DNA from 2 places in the Nocardia sp. NBC_00403 genome. Region 1 is predicted to be linked to the other one. Evidence: riboswitches for the same ligand, from Rfam matches in the RefSeq annotation. Region 1 holds a riboswitch; the other holds the start of a gene.
The links. A riboswitch is a leader RNA that binds a small molecule or an ion and turns the genes downstream of it on or off. The one in region 1 is predicted to bind S-adenosylmethionine.

Region 1 (7,469 bases):
GAGAGCCCGGCGAGCACCCGGTCACCCGGTCCGATCGGGGCGTCCTGCAGGAACAGTCGCGCCTCGGCGTCGACGAACGCGGCGGCGTTGTGGTGGGTTACCGCGACACCTTTCGGGGTGCCGGTGGAACCGGAGGTGAAGATGATCCAGGCGTCGTCACCGGGGGTGGGGCGCAGGGGCGAGTCATCGGTGGTGTCGGCGACGGTCGAGTCGGCTCCCGCCGCGATCCGTGCGGCGCCTTCCACGGTCGTCTTGATGCCCGCCCCGGTCACAATCGCGGTGACCTTCGCCTCGCCGAAGACCAGCCTGGCACGTTCGTCGGGGTCGTCGGCATCGACCGGCACGTACGCGGCGCCCGCGTGCAGGATGGCCAGGATAGTGACGTAAAGCTCATGTGTGCCGGACGGCATCCGCACGCCGACTCGGTCGCCCGGCCGCACGCCCGCCGCGATCAGGCGGGCGACTCCGGTCTCGATCTCGGCGCGCAGCTCGGTGTAGCTGAGCACCATGGTGCCGTCGTCGATGGCGGCGGCGTTGGGGTAGGCGGCGGTGGTGCTGGTCAGGATGTCGACAAGGGTCCTGACCTGCGGAGCGAGCCCGGCGCGCAGCAGCGGATCCGATGCGATCGGGTCCTCGTCCGCAACGGCGTCGACCTGCGACTGCAGCATCACGTCCTGCCCACCTCTCATAGACCTGCCTAGCGCTTCACGAGTGTTGTTTCACAAGAGGGTTACCAATCGGCAAACGCCATGGTGACCAACAGTCCACGGTACCTGCGGTACCGGGCCTTAGTCGTCAACGAACCGGGTGGTCGGTCCGCTCAGTCGTCGTATCCGAGGGCTTTCAGCGCCAGCCGATGCAGGGTCTTGCGTTCCTCGTCGTCGAGGCGGCGCAGCACCTCGGCGGTGGCCTGTTCGATCAGCTCGTCGGTGCGGCGCCGCTCGACTCTTCCGGCTCGAGTGATGGATAGGCGGTATTTGCGGCGATCGCCCGGATCGCGCGTGCGGACCACGAACCCCGCCTGCTCCAGTCCGTCGATCATCCGGACGACCTCGCTGCGATCGATGTGCAGCGCGTCCGACACCTGCTGCTGGCTGAGCTCGTCGTTGTCTTCCAGGTGAACCAGCACCCACTGATCGCGCAGTGACGAGCCGACCTCGGCTTTGAGCGCCTGATTCAGTTTGCCGAACACATACGTCGGGAAACGCAGCAGGCCGGGCGGGTGCGCGGAGTCGGCGGACATCCCGGAATTCTACCCATTGTTGACTGGCCAGATTGTTGATAACCTCCGCAATCTACAGCCTCAACAGATTTTGGGAGGGGTCCATGACGGACACTCGGAACGCGGTCACCGCAGGTCGAACCGCGCTGGAACCGATCACCGCACAGGTGTGGCGGGTAGCCGGCGTCGTCGTCTTCGGCGCGGTGATGAGCATGTTGGACACCTCGCTGGTGAATATCGGGCTCAACGTGATCGCGCGCGATCTCGGCGCATCGCTGGACAGTGCGCAGTGGCTCGCCAGCGCCTACCTGCTCGCGCTCGCGGTCACGTTGCCGCTGTGCGGGTGGCTCGGTCGGCGGGTCGGGACGGACCGGGTGTGGCTCGGTGCGTTGGTTGCTTTCACGGTTGTCTCCGGCCTCTGCGCGTTTGCTCCGAATATCGGCTGGCTCATCGCGTTGCGCGTCGCGCAGGGATTGGCCGCTGGGCTGCTGGTGCCCGCCGGGCAGACATTGATCGGCCGGGTCGCGGGCCCACAACGGCTGGGGCGGGTGATGAGCGTGGTCGGGATCGCGGTGGTTGCCGCGCCCGCGATCGGGCCGACCATCGGCGGCGTGCTGCTTGCCCAGCTGTCGTGGGAATGGCTGTTCCTGATCAATATTCCGTTCGGCGCGGTGGCATTCGTCCTCGCACGGCGCGTGCTGCCGCGCGAGGACGTGCGCGGCAGCGGCGAGCCGTTCGACGTCGCGGGGTTCGTGCTGATCGGGGCCGGGCTGTCGCTACTGGTCTACGGACTCGGCGAATTCGGCAGTAGGGGAAGGTTTTCCGCGGTGTCGGTGTGGGTTCCCGTGCTGGTCGGTGTGGTGGCGCTCGGTGGCTTCGTGCTGCGCTCGGTGCGCAAGCATGGGCCGAAGGTCCTCGATGTCGGCTTGTTCGGCAATCCGATTTTTGCGACCGCGAACGTGGCCAACTTCTTCGCCGGCGTGGTGATGTTCGGGTCGATGCTGTTGCTGCCCTTGTACTTCCAGCTACTGCATGGCAAAGGGCTGATAGCCACCGGACTGTTGCTGCTCGCATTCGGTCTCGGCGGCATCGTCGCGATGCCGGTCGCGGGACGGCTGACCGACCGCTACGGCGGTGGTGTCGTCGCGGTGGCCGGCAATGCGTTGATCGTCGCGACCACCGTGCCGTTCGCGCTGTCGGACGCCTCGCTGAATTCCGTGCTGGTGCAAGCGTTACTGCTGGTCAGGGGTGTGGCGGCGGGACTGACCGGAATGCCCGTCGTGGCGGCAGCCTATGCGGCGGTGGGTCGCGAGCAGCTCCCGGATGCCGCATCGTTCGTCAATATCTTGCAGCGGGTGGGTGGCGCTGTCGGTGCGGCATTGATGGCGGTCGTCCTCTACCGTGTGGCCGCGGCGGGTGCGTCCGTCGATGTGGGCTTCCAGCGGTCGTTCTGGTGGCTCACCGGAGCGGGAGCTGTCGCGCTCGTTGCCTCGATCCTGTTGTGGCGCAAGGAAAAAGGGTGACCTAGGCGGCGGAGGCAGCAGTGCCGATGCCGAGCGCCGCGAGGACGGCCGCGCTCGCCTGCTCCAGGCGAGCGCGGACCTTCGGCTTGCGCAGCATCGCCACGGCGCGCGAGGCGGCGATCGCGAGCAGCACCATCTCCACCGCGGCGATGCTCGATTCGACCGCGCCGAGGGCGAGGGTGTTGGCGAAGGTGACGTCGGTGAGGAACTGGGGTAGCACCGCCAGGTAGAACAGGCCGACCTTCGGGTTGAACATGCACGACACCAGCCCGGCGGCGAATGCCGAGCGAATCGAGGCGGGAGCTCCGGAATTCGCCTGCGCGGTAACCGCTTCGGCCGGGTCGGAGGTAGCACGTCGCTGTCGCCGGTGATCGATCAGCGCCCGAACTCCCAAGTACACCAAGTAGATTCCGCCGACGATCTTGAGCGCGCGATAGGCCGTTGCCGACTGCTCCAGCACCGCGGCGACGCCCGCCGCGACCACAAACGCCCACACGATGCCGCCGAGCGCCGATCCGATCGCCGCCGCGATTCCGGGTCGCGCGTCCACGATCGAGAAGCGCAGCACCAGGAACGAATCGGGGCCGGGCGTGATCGACAGCAGTACGCACAGGCCGACGAAACTGAGCAGCAGGGAAAGCGTCACCCACCGATGGGACCGCACATCACGACATTGCGCAACCGGTTTCGACGTGCCGAAACCATGCTCGCCGGGCCCTGGCCGCGGGCGCCGTTTTTCCGATTCCGGTTGACAGCCGCCGGTGCGGTCTGCCAGTCTCGGTGCAGGTCATGAGTACCAGCATCAAGCCCTGGCTAGCTGGTCGGCAACCCTCCTCCGCGGTGGGGTGCTCCAGGTGACGACCTGGCCGCCGCCCGACCGGGCGCGGCAAGCGCGGACTCGTAAACCCCCTTGGTTCCGGGTCCCATAGCCGACGGGATTTCGTGATGACTGCTGTTGTGGACCAGACCTGTGCCGCCCTCGCCCGGGTCTCCGGCGACGACCTCCGGGTGCCGCTCGTCCAGGGCGGAACGACCACCTACGCGAACTTCGACTACGCCGCGAGCGCACCGGCATTGGCGCAGGTCACCGACCGGGTGCAGCAGCTGTTGCCGTTCTACGCGAGCGTGCACCGCGGTGCGGGCTACGCCTCGCGGATCTCCACCGAGTGCTACGAGGCGGCTCGTGGTTCGGTGGCCAGATTCCTCGATGCCGACGACGACCAGGTGGTGGTGTTCACCCGCAACACCACCGACTCGCTGAACCTGCTCGCCGCGTGCGTGCCCGGCGACACCGTGGTGCTGGATATCGAGCACCACGCCAACTTCCTGGCGTGGACACGCAAGGGTCGTCGCGTAGTCCGCGCCGCCGATACCGTGGCCGAGACCATCCGGCTGCTGGTCGCCGAACTGTGCAGCAAGCCCGCCGCGCTGCTCGCGGTCACCGGTGCCTCCAACGTCACCGGCGAGGTGCTGCCGTTGGAGCGGCTGGCCACCATCGCTCACCAATGCGGCGCGCGCATCCTGGTCGATGCCGCGCAGCTGGCTCCGCATCGCCGAATCAGCCTGCGCGACAGCGGCATCGACTACCTCGCCTGCTCCGGGCACAAGCTGTACGCGCCGTACGGCGCGGGTGTGCTCGTCGGGCGCCGCGATTGGCTGGATGCCGCCGATCCGTATCTGGCAGGCGGTGGCGCGGTTCGCGAGGTCACCACCACCGGTGCCGACTGGGCGCCCGCGCCGCAGCGCCACGAGGCAGGCTCGCCGAACGTCCTCGGCGCGGCCGCGCTCGCCGCCGCCTGCGACGCGCTCTGTGCGATCGATCCCGAAACCCTCGCCACCCACGAACGCCTGCTCGCCGACCGGCTCCGCGCGGGCCTTTCCGCCATCCCCGGCGTCAACCTGCTGCGTATCTGGGACGACAGCCCCGACACCGTCGGCATCGTCGCCTTCACCCTGGACGGCTTCGTCCCTGGCCATGTAGCCGCCTATCTCTCCGCCGAACACGGCATCGGCATCCGCGACGGCCGCTTCTGCGCCCACCCGCTGCTGGCTCGCCTCGGTCTCGACGGCGCACTGCGCGCCAGCATCGGCCTCGGCACCAGCTCCACCGACGTCGACCGCCTCGTAGATGCCATCGCCACCCTCGTCGAATCCGGTGCCGGCTGGAACTACGCCGCCACCGACGGCCTCTGGAACCCCACCCCGGAAACCCGCCCCTTCACCAGCCCCGACACCACCGACGGCGCGGCACCCTGCCGCATCGGCTGACCGGTCTTTGCGTGGTTGTCCGCGATCACCCTCGGCATCGAAGATCTTCACAGCGGCACTTCGCTCTATAACATCGACACCATGGCCGAGGGCATCGATGAGCAGCGTCTATGACTACCTTGCCCGCATGGGCCAGCGATCCGGGCGCTCTGCTCATCACTGAAGAGGGCTACGACATATTGCCGGAAGATGTGCAGCGGCAGATCGAGGTCGTCGACGGTCACGTGATCTTCTGCCGCAGTGGCAGCTTCCAGCACAACAACGTTGCCAGACGGTTGGCGAACAGTGTGGAGCAAGCGAGGCCTGCCGAACCCTGCACCGGCGTGGTGACCGACTTCGAAATGCACTATGTCCGAAGCCGTCCGGGGAGCCCGCGGTTTTCGTTCCGTCGTCCCGACGTGGCGTTGCATCGGTGCATCGATGAGGACCGGAAGCTGACAACTGCGGACGTGCTGTTGGTGGCCGAGGTTGTGTCGCCGGGGTCCGAATACACCGACACCGTCGATAAGCGCGCCGAGTATGCGCACGACGGGATACCGATCTATCTGGTCGTGCACTTGGACGCCGAACGGCGGGTCAAGATCATCCAGGAGTATCGCCTCGACTGGGCCAGTCAAAGTTATCGGCTCGCGGAGACACACCAGGATGTGCTGCGACTCAGCGAGCCCTTCCCGGTCGAGATCTTCTTCAGCGCGCTGGACGTCGGGTAATCGGGCTCATTCGCCGAGGGCGCTCGGGCGGTGGTAGCGGCCGTTGTAGTAGAGCAGCGGCGCGGCGGCCGGTTTTTCATCGGTGTTGTCGTGGACACGGGTGACCAGGCCGACGGCGAGGGTGTGGTCACCGATGGGGATGAGCTGTTGGATGACGGCGCGGACCCAGATGGGGGTGCCGTGCAGGACCGGCTCACCGGTGTCGAGGGTGGTCCACAGTGAGCGGTCGGTGAAACGTTCCTCCGCGGCGCGCGCGAAGCGCTGGGCCAGGTGGTGCTGGTGTTCACCGAGGAAGTGGATGACCACCGAGTCGGCTTTCAACAGAGCGGCGATGCTCGAGGAGGTGTGCGCGATATTGAAGGAGACCAGCGGGGGTTGCAGCGACAATGACGCGAAGGATGTCGCGGTGAAGCCGACCGGGCCGTTCTCGGAGCAGAGCGTGACGACCGTGACGCCCGCGGGATAGTGGCGCATGGAGGCGCGGTATTGCTCGGCGGTGATGCCGCTCAGATCGTCGGGAATCCGGAAATTCGAGGCGGGCCGTTGTGCTTCGGTCACAGGTCGAAGCTACGCCCGGTTCGAGGGTGATGGGAGCCGACGTCGTTGTTCGATTGCTGTTCGCACCGGCTGCCGCGCTGCTCGCATGGAGTAATCGCAACCGGTCGAGATTCAATCCACGTCGATCGGAAGTCCGGCGGTGATGCGCACCAGTTCGCGAAAAGACGTGCGGAATATGGTGTCCGGATGACCGCCTGCGGCCCACAGCTCGCGATGCTCGGAGAGTGCGGTATCGACCCAGGTCGGCAGGTTGGTGGGGTGGCCGACCGGAGCGACGCCGCCGATCGGCTGGCCGGTGACCTCCCGCACCATCGCGGCGGGGGCGTGGGTCAGGGTTCCCTCGAGCCGCTCACCGGTGTTGCGCAGATCGACCTGATGCGCGCCGGAAACCAGCAGGAGCACCGGGTCCTCGTCGAGTAGGAACACGAGTGATTTCGTGATCGCCCCCACATCGACGCCGAGTGCCCGCGCGGCATCGGCGGCGGTTGGTGTCGGTGCGGGCTGCGTGACGATGACACCGTGATGGCCGCGCGCGATCAAGGTGTCCGCGACCCGGCATGCGACCGGTGGTAGGGACCTGCGCATGAAACAAGGGTAGAGCGATTGCGGGCGATACGCCGGGCAAGTGAATCGGTCAGTAATCCGGGTAGCCGTCGGAGGGCCCGAGCATGGTGTCGATGTGCGCCCGGGTGATACGTGCGAGCTCGGTGACGACGCGCTGCGAGAACTGTTCGTGCACAACCGCATCGAAGGCGCGATCCAGATCGGGCTGGGAGAGCGCGAGTAGTTCGACATCGACCTTGGCCAGCAGCGCATCCCGGTCCGGGAACGGACGAGCGTCGGCGATCGTGGCTGCCCAGGTGACATTGCAGCAGCATTCGTACAGGGCATGAACGGCTCGGCCGCGACTGATCGTATTGAAGCGGTCGAGACCGATTCCTTGATGCATCAGCACGATGACCTCCGAGCCCGGTGAGCAAGTTTGCTGATTCGTTCCATCATGGAGCCGGCGTCGGACGAGGACCAGCGCGCCGCACCGTTCTTTGCACAGCATTTACATGCGGCGTTCCCTGTGCGGTGCCGGCTGGTACCGGCATTTCCGGGATCCCGAGTCTTGGTCTCCGTTCGGCTCGATACGCTGTACAAATGACTGATTGGCAGGCTTTCACCGTCGAAACCAAGGACCAC
Region 2 (7,469 bases), 2.0 Mb from region 1:
CCTGCTGTATTCGACGGCGAGTTCTGCGAGCAGGGGCGTGGCCAACGGATCGTCCTGGGCGACCGCGTGCACGCACAGCTCGGGTCGTGTTGCCGGGGAAAGTCGCCGATTCGAGGAAAGTCGCTGTGTCATCGGGCTGTCACGACTTCTTCGGCAGGCCGGGCGGGTTGATCCGCGAGCTGGTCACCGTTTCGGTCTTCAGCCCCCACCGGTCGATGACCTGCTGGTAGGTGCCCGACCGGATGGCGTGGTCGATGGCCTTGTGCACCGCGCCGATCAGCCCGTTGTCCTTCTTGGTGAGCACGCCGATCTCGCCCTGGAGCGCCTCGCCCGCGCCGGAGAAGGTGGCCACGATCTTGGTCTGATCCGCGGTTGCCGCGTGGTAGATCGCGGTGGGGTTGGGTCCGATGTAGCCGTCGAGGCGATGCGAGGCGAGCGCCAGATAGTAGTCGCTGGTCTTGTCGAAGTAGGCGATGTCGATGGCGGGCAGTTTGTCGGCGGCGTTCTGCTCGTTCCACTTCACCAGCAGCTGTTCCTGGTTGGTGCCGGTGCCGACGCCGATACGCTTGCCTGCCAGGCTCTTACGATCCCGGTAGTCGAGCGTGCTGTCCTTGGGGATCTCGAGTGCGACGTTGTCGGTGCGGTAGGTGGCGAAGTCGTACTTCTCTTTGCGTTCCTCGGTGACGGTGACATTGCTGATGAACGCGTCCACCTCGCCGGAATCCACCCGGACGAAGTTCTGTGTCCAATCTGCCACCGTCGCTTCGAGTTTCAGTCCGAGGATGTCGGCGATCAGGGTGGCGAAGTCGATCTCGGAACCCACCACGGTCTTGTCGTCGGTGGCGTAGAAGCGCAGTGGAGGTGCGGTGCCGGACGCGCCGGTCACCACCAGGGTGCCGCGGTCGCGAATGGATCGGGGCACCTCGGCGGCGATGGCGTCGACCTTGGCTGTGTGCACCCGGCCCGATTGGGCGGGGGAGAGGTCGAAGGCGACCGTGCCCGCAGGCGCGACGACGGTATCCTCGTCGGGATCGGTGCCGCAGCCGGAGACCAGCACAGCGACCGTGGCGGCGACGCCGACCAGGGCGGAGAACTTCATCGAATACCTGTTCATCAGGGGAGCGCGCATCGTGCGCTCAGCGGACTCGGGACAGAAATGCGCGGGTGCGCGGATGTTCGGGGTTGTCGAGAACCGCGGCGGGTGCGCCCTGCTCGACGATCGCGCCCGCATCGAGGAACACGACAGTGTCGGCTACCTCGCGGGCGAAACCGATCTCGTGGGTGACGATGACCAGCGCGGTGCCGCCGTCGGCAAGTCCGCGGATCACGTCGAGAACCTCGCCGACCAGCTCGGGGTCCAGCGCGGAGGTGGGTTCGTCGAAGAGGATCACCGGCGGTCGCAGCGCCAACGCCCGTGCGATCGCCACCCGTTGCTGCTGTCCGCCGGACAGCCGCCGCGGGTAGACATCGGCGAGCTCGCCGATGCCGACGCGGTCCAGCAGCGCCTTCGCCTCGCGCTCGATCTCCTGACGGGGGCGGCCCTGCGCGGAAATCGGCGCGAGCGTGACGTTGTCGAGCACTGTCAGATGCGGGAAGAGATTGAATTGCTGGAACACGAAACCGATGTGCGAGCGCTGCTTGCGGACCTCGCGGTCGGACAGTGCGTGCAGAGTGTTGCGGCGCTGCCGATATCCGATCAGCTCGCCGTCGATGTGTACGGTGCCCGCCGCTAGCGGCTCCAGATGGTTGATCACCCGCAGCAGTGTCGATTTGCCGGAACCGGAGGGGCCGATCACGGCGACCACTTCGCCTCTGGCGACGGTCAGATCGATGCCGCGAAGCACCTCGTGTGCGCCGTACGATTTGCGCACGCCACGGACCTCGACGGCGGGAGCCGCTCCGGTGCGCTGCTCGACTGTGTCGAGTGCCCCGGCGCTCATCGGGTCGCTCCACGCGGTGCGGCCGAACCGATGTCGGCAATCTCGCGCAGCCGCTGCCAGGCCCGCTGCCACGGTGTCGGCGGCGGTGTGCGCTGCGCGCCCCTGGCGTAGTGACGTTCGATGTAGAACTGCGCCACCGACAGGATCGTGGTCAGGATGATGTACCAGACCGTGGCGACCATCAACAGCGGCACCACTCGGCCATTGCGGCCGTAGACCACCTGGACCTGGTAGAAGAGTTCGGCGATCGCCATCACCGACACGATCGAGGTGCCCTTGAACAGGCTGATCACCTCGTTGGTCGCGTTCGGCAGGATGGAGCGCATCGCTTGGGGAACGACGATGGTGCGGAACTGGCGCAGCCGCGGAATACCGAGCGCCGCCGCCGCTTCCAGCTGGCCGGGATCGACGGAGATGAAACCGGCGCGGATGATCTCGGCCGAGTACGCCGCCTGGTGCAGTGCCAACCCGATCACTGCCGCGCTGAACCCGCTGATCACGCCGTTCACCTCGAAGGTCAGGAATGAAGGGCCGAACGGGATTCCGAGGGACAGGGTGTTGTACAGGTAGGCGAGGTTGAACCAGAACAGCAGCTGCACGATCAACGGAATCGATCGGAACGCCCAGATGTAGACCCACGAGATCACCCGCAGCACGGGATTGTTCGACAGTCGTGCGATCGCGAGCAGGGTACCGATCAGGAACCCGAGCGCCGTGCCCCACAGCGTGAGCTCCAGCGTGACCCGCAGCGCCGACAGCACCGACTTCGCGGTGAAGTACTTCGCGAACGTGGACCAATCCCAGCCGGGATTGGTCACCAAACCATGGACGAACTGTGCAAGCAGCACCAGCGCCACCGCACTGATCACCCACCGCCACGGATGCCGCGTCGGAGCAACCTTCAGCGCGGGCGTGCTGCGTGCGGCCGCCACGTTCTCGGTCGCGGTGGTTGCGGGCACACCGATGGCGGCGGTGGATCGTCCAGCGGAGGTCGTCGCACCCGCGTTGGGCGGATGGGCGATGCCACGGGACTCGACGGTGCCGGAAGTGGCGGATTCGCCGGATGCCGGGGTGGCGGGCTCGCCGGGTGCAGCCGTTGTGCCGGGCGCGTCGGGGGAGCCGGGTGCACCGCCGACGGCGGCGGCTGGGCCGAAGACGGCTGCGCCGGATGCGATGGACGCACTCATATCGAGGTCCTTCGAAGAAACGAACGAGACCGGCCCCTCATCAGGCGGTCACATCACCCGGCCAGTGACGGGTGCTCAGTCTGGCGGTGCGGTCAGTCGCGACAGCTCGCGGCGGTGATGTGGCACTGGTCGACATGGCGACGTGCCCAGCGGTTGACGCATTGCTCGGTGATCATTTCGGTTCCTCCATCGTTCCCGGCGGAAGCACCCGCACCCGGCGAGCGGGGGGTTGCTGCGACGTCGACGAGCCAGGTCTCTCGGTCGCTCTGGATGGTGCGACCCGCGGCGAGCGCGGGCCGTCGAAGGTCTAGCCGAAATAGCATGCGAAGTAAGGGCACTCCAGAACAAGGTTACGAATCAGCGTGAGCGCAGCCCTTGTCCGAGCGTCCGGTGCCCGCGATCATTGAGCCCGTCGTCGCGAGTAGCGCCTACGTTCTGGCCCGAAGCGCAGATCACGGGTGTGCGACGCGCCGGAAAGTTGCTATCTCGAAGAATTCCTGCTGTACGAGTTTGCTGAAGTACCCTGACCTCGATCGTGCCGACGTTGAGGAGGGTCCACAGTGACCGTTGTGCGCCGTCTGACCACGCTTACCGCCATCGCGGCCAGTGCTGCCGCGCTGGCCCTTGCCGCCCCTGCCACCGCCTTCGGCGCCCCGGCTGCTCCCGCTGCCCCTGCGGCTCCGGCTGCTCCGGCAGCGTCCGCCGAGCAGCCCGGTCTTGCCCGGACGGTCGCGCCCAACGATCTGGCCGGCACGTACCAGTCGGCAGTCGAGGCGCTGCGCGTCCTCGGCATGGACCCGTTCCTGTACCCGACCGCCGCGGCATTCTGCTCCGACGCCACTACTCTCGGCCTGGTCCCCGCCGTCGCGGGCGCCATCCCGGGCCCGTGGCCCAAGAACGCCATGAAGATCCCCGGCCTGGACCTCACCGCCGTCGAAAAGGGCGAGGTCATGTTCACTTTCGTGCCCTATGGCGTCGCCCCCGACACCTCGACCGAGTCCGGCATGCGTGTCGCCTGGGTGAACCTGAAGAACGGGCGCAGCGGCCTCACCTCGATGGGCCCACTCTCCGATATTTTCCGGGCTATGGTCCCCGACCAGGTCCCCGCGGAAGTCCGCCCTCTCGTCGAGCGGGCGATCCAGGACTTCTTCTTCGCCACCCTCCCGGCCGGCGGCATCCGCGCCGTCCCCGTGGACACAGGCTCGGGAACGGTGCTCGCCGCGATCTTCGGCACCGTCGAAAACGACGGCAACACCTGCTTCTTCCTCCCGACCATCGGCATCACCACGGTCAAATAGCCAGCCCGGCCCGACCCTTTCGGCCGTCCATCCGCCGCACCGTGTCACCACCGGGCACCCTGTGTAGAAGGTGTCCGGTCGCGACACGGTGCGGCGGACGGGCCGGGTGGAAGTGATGCAGCCGAGAGGCAGCCAACTCTCTGGGCTCGGTGGGTTCCAGCGGCCGGCTATGCAGGAGCCTCGGAGAATATCCACTGGGCGCGGCTGGTCAGGCAGTGACCGCGCGGTCTTTCCAACGGAGCGTGCCATGCCGATGAGCGCGGCGGGATGCTATCCATAGACCCAGGTATGCGCCGATGGACAGTGGATGAGCAAGGGCTGCAAGGGTATCCGCTGCTGCGATAGGCCAAGGGAGCTCGGTGGAACGGGACAGTAAACGTCCTGCCACGGCGGCGAAGTAGCCGAGCAGACCGGCTTTACGGACCGCGCCGCTGCCCACGACGGCAGCCAGCGGCGGAATCCAATAGCCCAGCGCAGCAATCGCTCCGACGGCCGCTCCGGCCGCTGCGGAGCCGCCGTAGGTCGACCACAGCCATCGGGTGTAGCCCGCTTCCAGTTCAGCGGCGCCACAGTACATTCTGGTCTCCGCCTGGCGTCCCGCGGCGACCAGCGCGGTGCGGAAGCCATTGCGGCGCAAGACTCGAGCGATATCCAGGTCCTCGGTGGGACTGGCCGCCACCGCGCCATGGCCGCCGACGGCGCGGTAGGCGGCGGTATCGAAGACGAGGAACTGCCCGCAGGCGACCGCTGTCGACGGTTTGCTGCTGCGGTTGGCGATCGAAATCGGCAGCGTGGACGCCCACGACCAGCACAGCAGCGGTTGCACCACGGCCTCGGGCACCGATCCGGTTCGCTGTCTCGGCCACGGCGACAGCAGTGCGACACCACGACGGTGGAATTCGGCTGACGCCGAAGCGATCGCATGCGGTGCCAGCCGGACATCGGCATCGAGAAAGATCACCGTGGGTGCGTCGACGAGCTCGGCCAACCGTGCGCAAGCCGCGGCCTTGCCCGTCCACCCCGGACCGGGCTCGATCTCGTTGCGCAACACCATGAATCGCTCGTCGCCTGCTATCGCGTCGATGGCTGCGGCATAGGTGTCATCGATGGAGGCGTCATCGAGGATCAGCACCCGCAATCGGGGGACCCCGACCTGCGCCCGCAGATCGCCGATCAGCGCGGGTAGCCGCACCGCCTCGTTACGCGCAGGAACGCAGACGGCGATCGGTTCGACGACAGGGGTGGCGACCTCGGGCAGTCTGGACACGGTCAACCGGTTGTAGAGCGCGATCGCACTGCCGGTCAGCGCAATACCGGTGCCGAACCGGGTCAGCGCCAGTGCCGATGGACAGAGATCCGCGTCGGCGGGCCGTCGGGTCACGCGCTCGGTCACTGGCTCAGCGGCGCCGCCGCGGCTGCCACAAGCTGCTGAACGAGAAGCCCTCGGGCGCGCCGGGCGGCGCGGGGTTGCGGTTCATGAAGGCCAGCGCGGCGACGATCGCGGCGACCGCAAGGGTGATGCCGCCGACGATGCCCGCCCATCCTGCGAAGGAGCGGGTGTTCGGGTCGGCGTAGCTGACCTCGGCGCGCAACGTGGACACATCACCGGGCGGCAGTTTCCACGACACGGTGGAATCGTCTTCGCGGTTGCCGTTGGTCTTGGCGACGCGCGACGGGAACGCCACCGTGAACTGCACGTCCGAGCCGTGCGGCGGAACGGATTTCAGGTCGACCCTGCCGGTGAGACTGACCAGGTCGCCGGTGCGCTGGAACTGCAGGTTGAACATGCCCTGTGTCTGTTCGGACAGGCCGCCGAGTTGGGAGACCTCACCGAAGGAAAGATCCTCGAAGAACACCTTGCTGCCTACATACCCGTCCTGGTTGTAGGGCTCCACCCGGACCTTCGCCGCCAGCGAGTCGGGCGACTTCAGCTGCGGGCCCTTGTCGTTGGGGTCGACCGGGACGACCGCGGCGACGATCCGTCCCGACACCCGGTCATTGGACGACACGCCCATCGATACCTGCACGCGCAGGCAGCCGGCGAGCACGGGCACCAGCAATGCCGCCAGCAGAACTGCCGCCGCGACCCTGACCCCTAAGCGAGGCGAGCGCGGCGAGGGTAGAACCTGAGCATCTAGCGGCGTGGTGAGAGGACTCGGCTGCACGGGTCACATCGTGCCAGGCCATCGGTTCAGATGGCCACGCGACGGGCGGAACCGTCCCCGTTGTGTCGCCCTCGGGACCGACGCAGCCGCACTACCAGCGGTACTCCGAGAATCCCGAGCCCGATCCCGCCGTAACAGGCCGAGGCGGGCAGCCCCAAGAACACCGCGTGTGCGAGCGCGGACCCGAGCCAGGTCCACAGGAAAACAACGACCGGGACCGCGATGGTCGACCGCGACGGCCGCACGTCGCGCGCGGTGCGTTCCCAACCGGTCAGCGCCAGGGCCATCAGCAGCGCCACCGCGAACCAGCCCAGATAATTGGTATATGGAATCCCGGCGAGCCCTGGCAGCCCCGAATCGCCATCGCACCAGCTCCACTGCCCATCGGCGACCATCTGTGGATCCAGAAACAGGTCCCACCCCACCGTACCCACCGCCGTCAACCCGATCCGGCCGACCGCCCGGCGCGTGAGGAAACCGGCCACCACCCAGACCGGATACAGCCCGCCGGTCCACGCCAGCGCCACCACCAGCGGCACCCCGGCCACGGCAGGACCGAGTCTGCCGTCCGCGTAGTCGTAACAGCCGAACGGGAAACCCGTTGCGGTGCCGATGATCTCGGCAAGCAGCCCCGACCCCGACACGATGACCAGAAATCCGGCGGCATATCTCGGTCCTCGAGTCATCCCGGCATGGACCAGCGCGGTGGCCGCCGAAAGCAACACCACCACGACGGTCACCTGATCGCGGCCGACCCCCGAGGTCAGCGGATAGGCGATCTGCGCGAGGACCAACAGCATCGCCGAGAGCGCGGGAATCAGGTCTCGCGGCCGTGGTGTAACAGCGGTCGCGTCAGCGGATCCCGTCGTCGCGAGTTGC

Region 2: it holds a riboswitch for S-adenosylmethionine, as region 1 does, so the genes downstream of both, OHQ90_RS16195 (amino acid ABC transporter permease) here and OHQ90_RS07110 (aminotransferase class V-fold PLP-dependent enzyme) in region 1, are expected to answer to the same signal.

The regions. Positions count from the first base shown of each region.
Region 1 covers NZ_CP107939.1:1,639,490-1,646,958, forward strand. Annotated here, with positions in the region: gene OHQ90_RS07090 (Pls/PosA family non-ribosomal peptide synthetase) at 1-671, opposite strand, end outside; gene OHQ90_RS07095 (MarR family winged helix-turn-helix transcriptional regulator) at 821-1,243, opposite strand; gene OHQ90_RS07100 (DHA2 family efflux MFS transporter permease subunit) at 1,327-2,745, shown strand; gene OHQ90_RS07105 (LysE family translocator) at 2,747-3,391, opposite strand; SAM riboswitch class IV at 3,531-3,644, shown strand; gene OHQ90_RS07110 (aminotransferase class V-fold PLP-dependent enzyme) at 3,691-5,013, shown strand; gene OHQ90_RS07115 (Uma2 family endonuclease) at 5,124-5,723, shown strand; gene OHQ90_RS07120 (flavin reductase family protein) at 5,730-6,281, opposite strand; gene OHQ90_RS07125 (YbaK/EbsC family protein) at 6,393-6,866, opposite strand; gene OHQ90_RS07130 (2-oxo-4-hydroxy-4-carboxy-5-ureidoimidazoline decarboxylase) at 6,916-7,230, opposite strand; gene OHQ90_RS07135 (crotonase/enoyl-CoA hydratase family protein) at 7,428-7,469, shown strand, end outside.
Region 2 covers NZ_CP107939.1:3,676,242-3,683,710, forward strand. Annotated here, with positions in the region: gene OHQ90_RS16180 (GNAT family N-acetyltransferase) at 1-132, opposite strand, end outside; gene OHQ90_RS16185 (ABC transporter substrate-binding protein) at 140-1,129, opposite strand; gene OHQ90_RS16190 (amino acid ABC transporter ATP-binding protein) at 1,137-1,940, opposite strand; gene OHQ90_RS16195 (amino acid ABC transporter permease) at 1,937-2,872, opposite strand; SAM riboswitch class I at 3,311-3,404, opposite strand; gene OHQ90_RS16200 (hypothetical protein) at 3,688-4,425, shown strand; gene OHQ90_RS16205 (glycosyltransferase) at 4,634-5,818, opposite strand; gene OHQ90_RS16210 (LppM family (lipo)protein) at 5,823-6,590, opposite strand; gene OHQ90_RS16215 (carotenoid biosynthesis protein) at 6,617-7,390, opposite strand.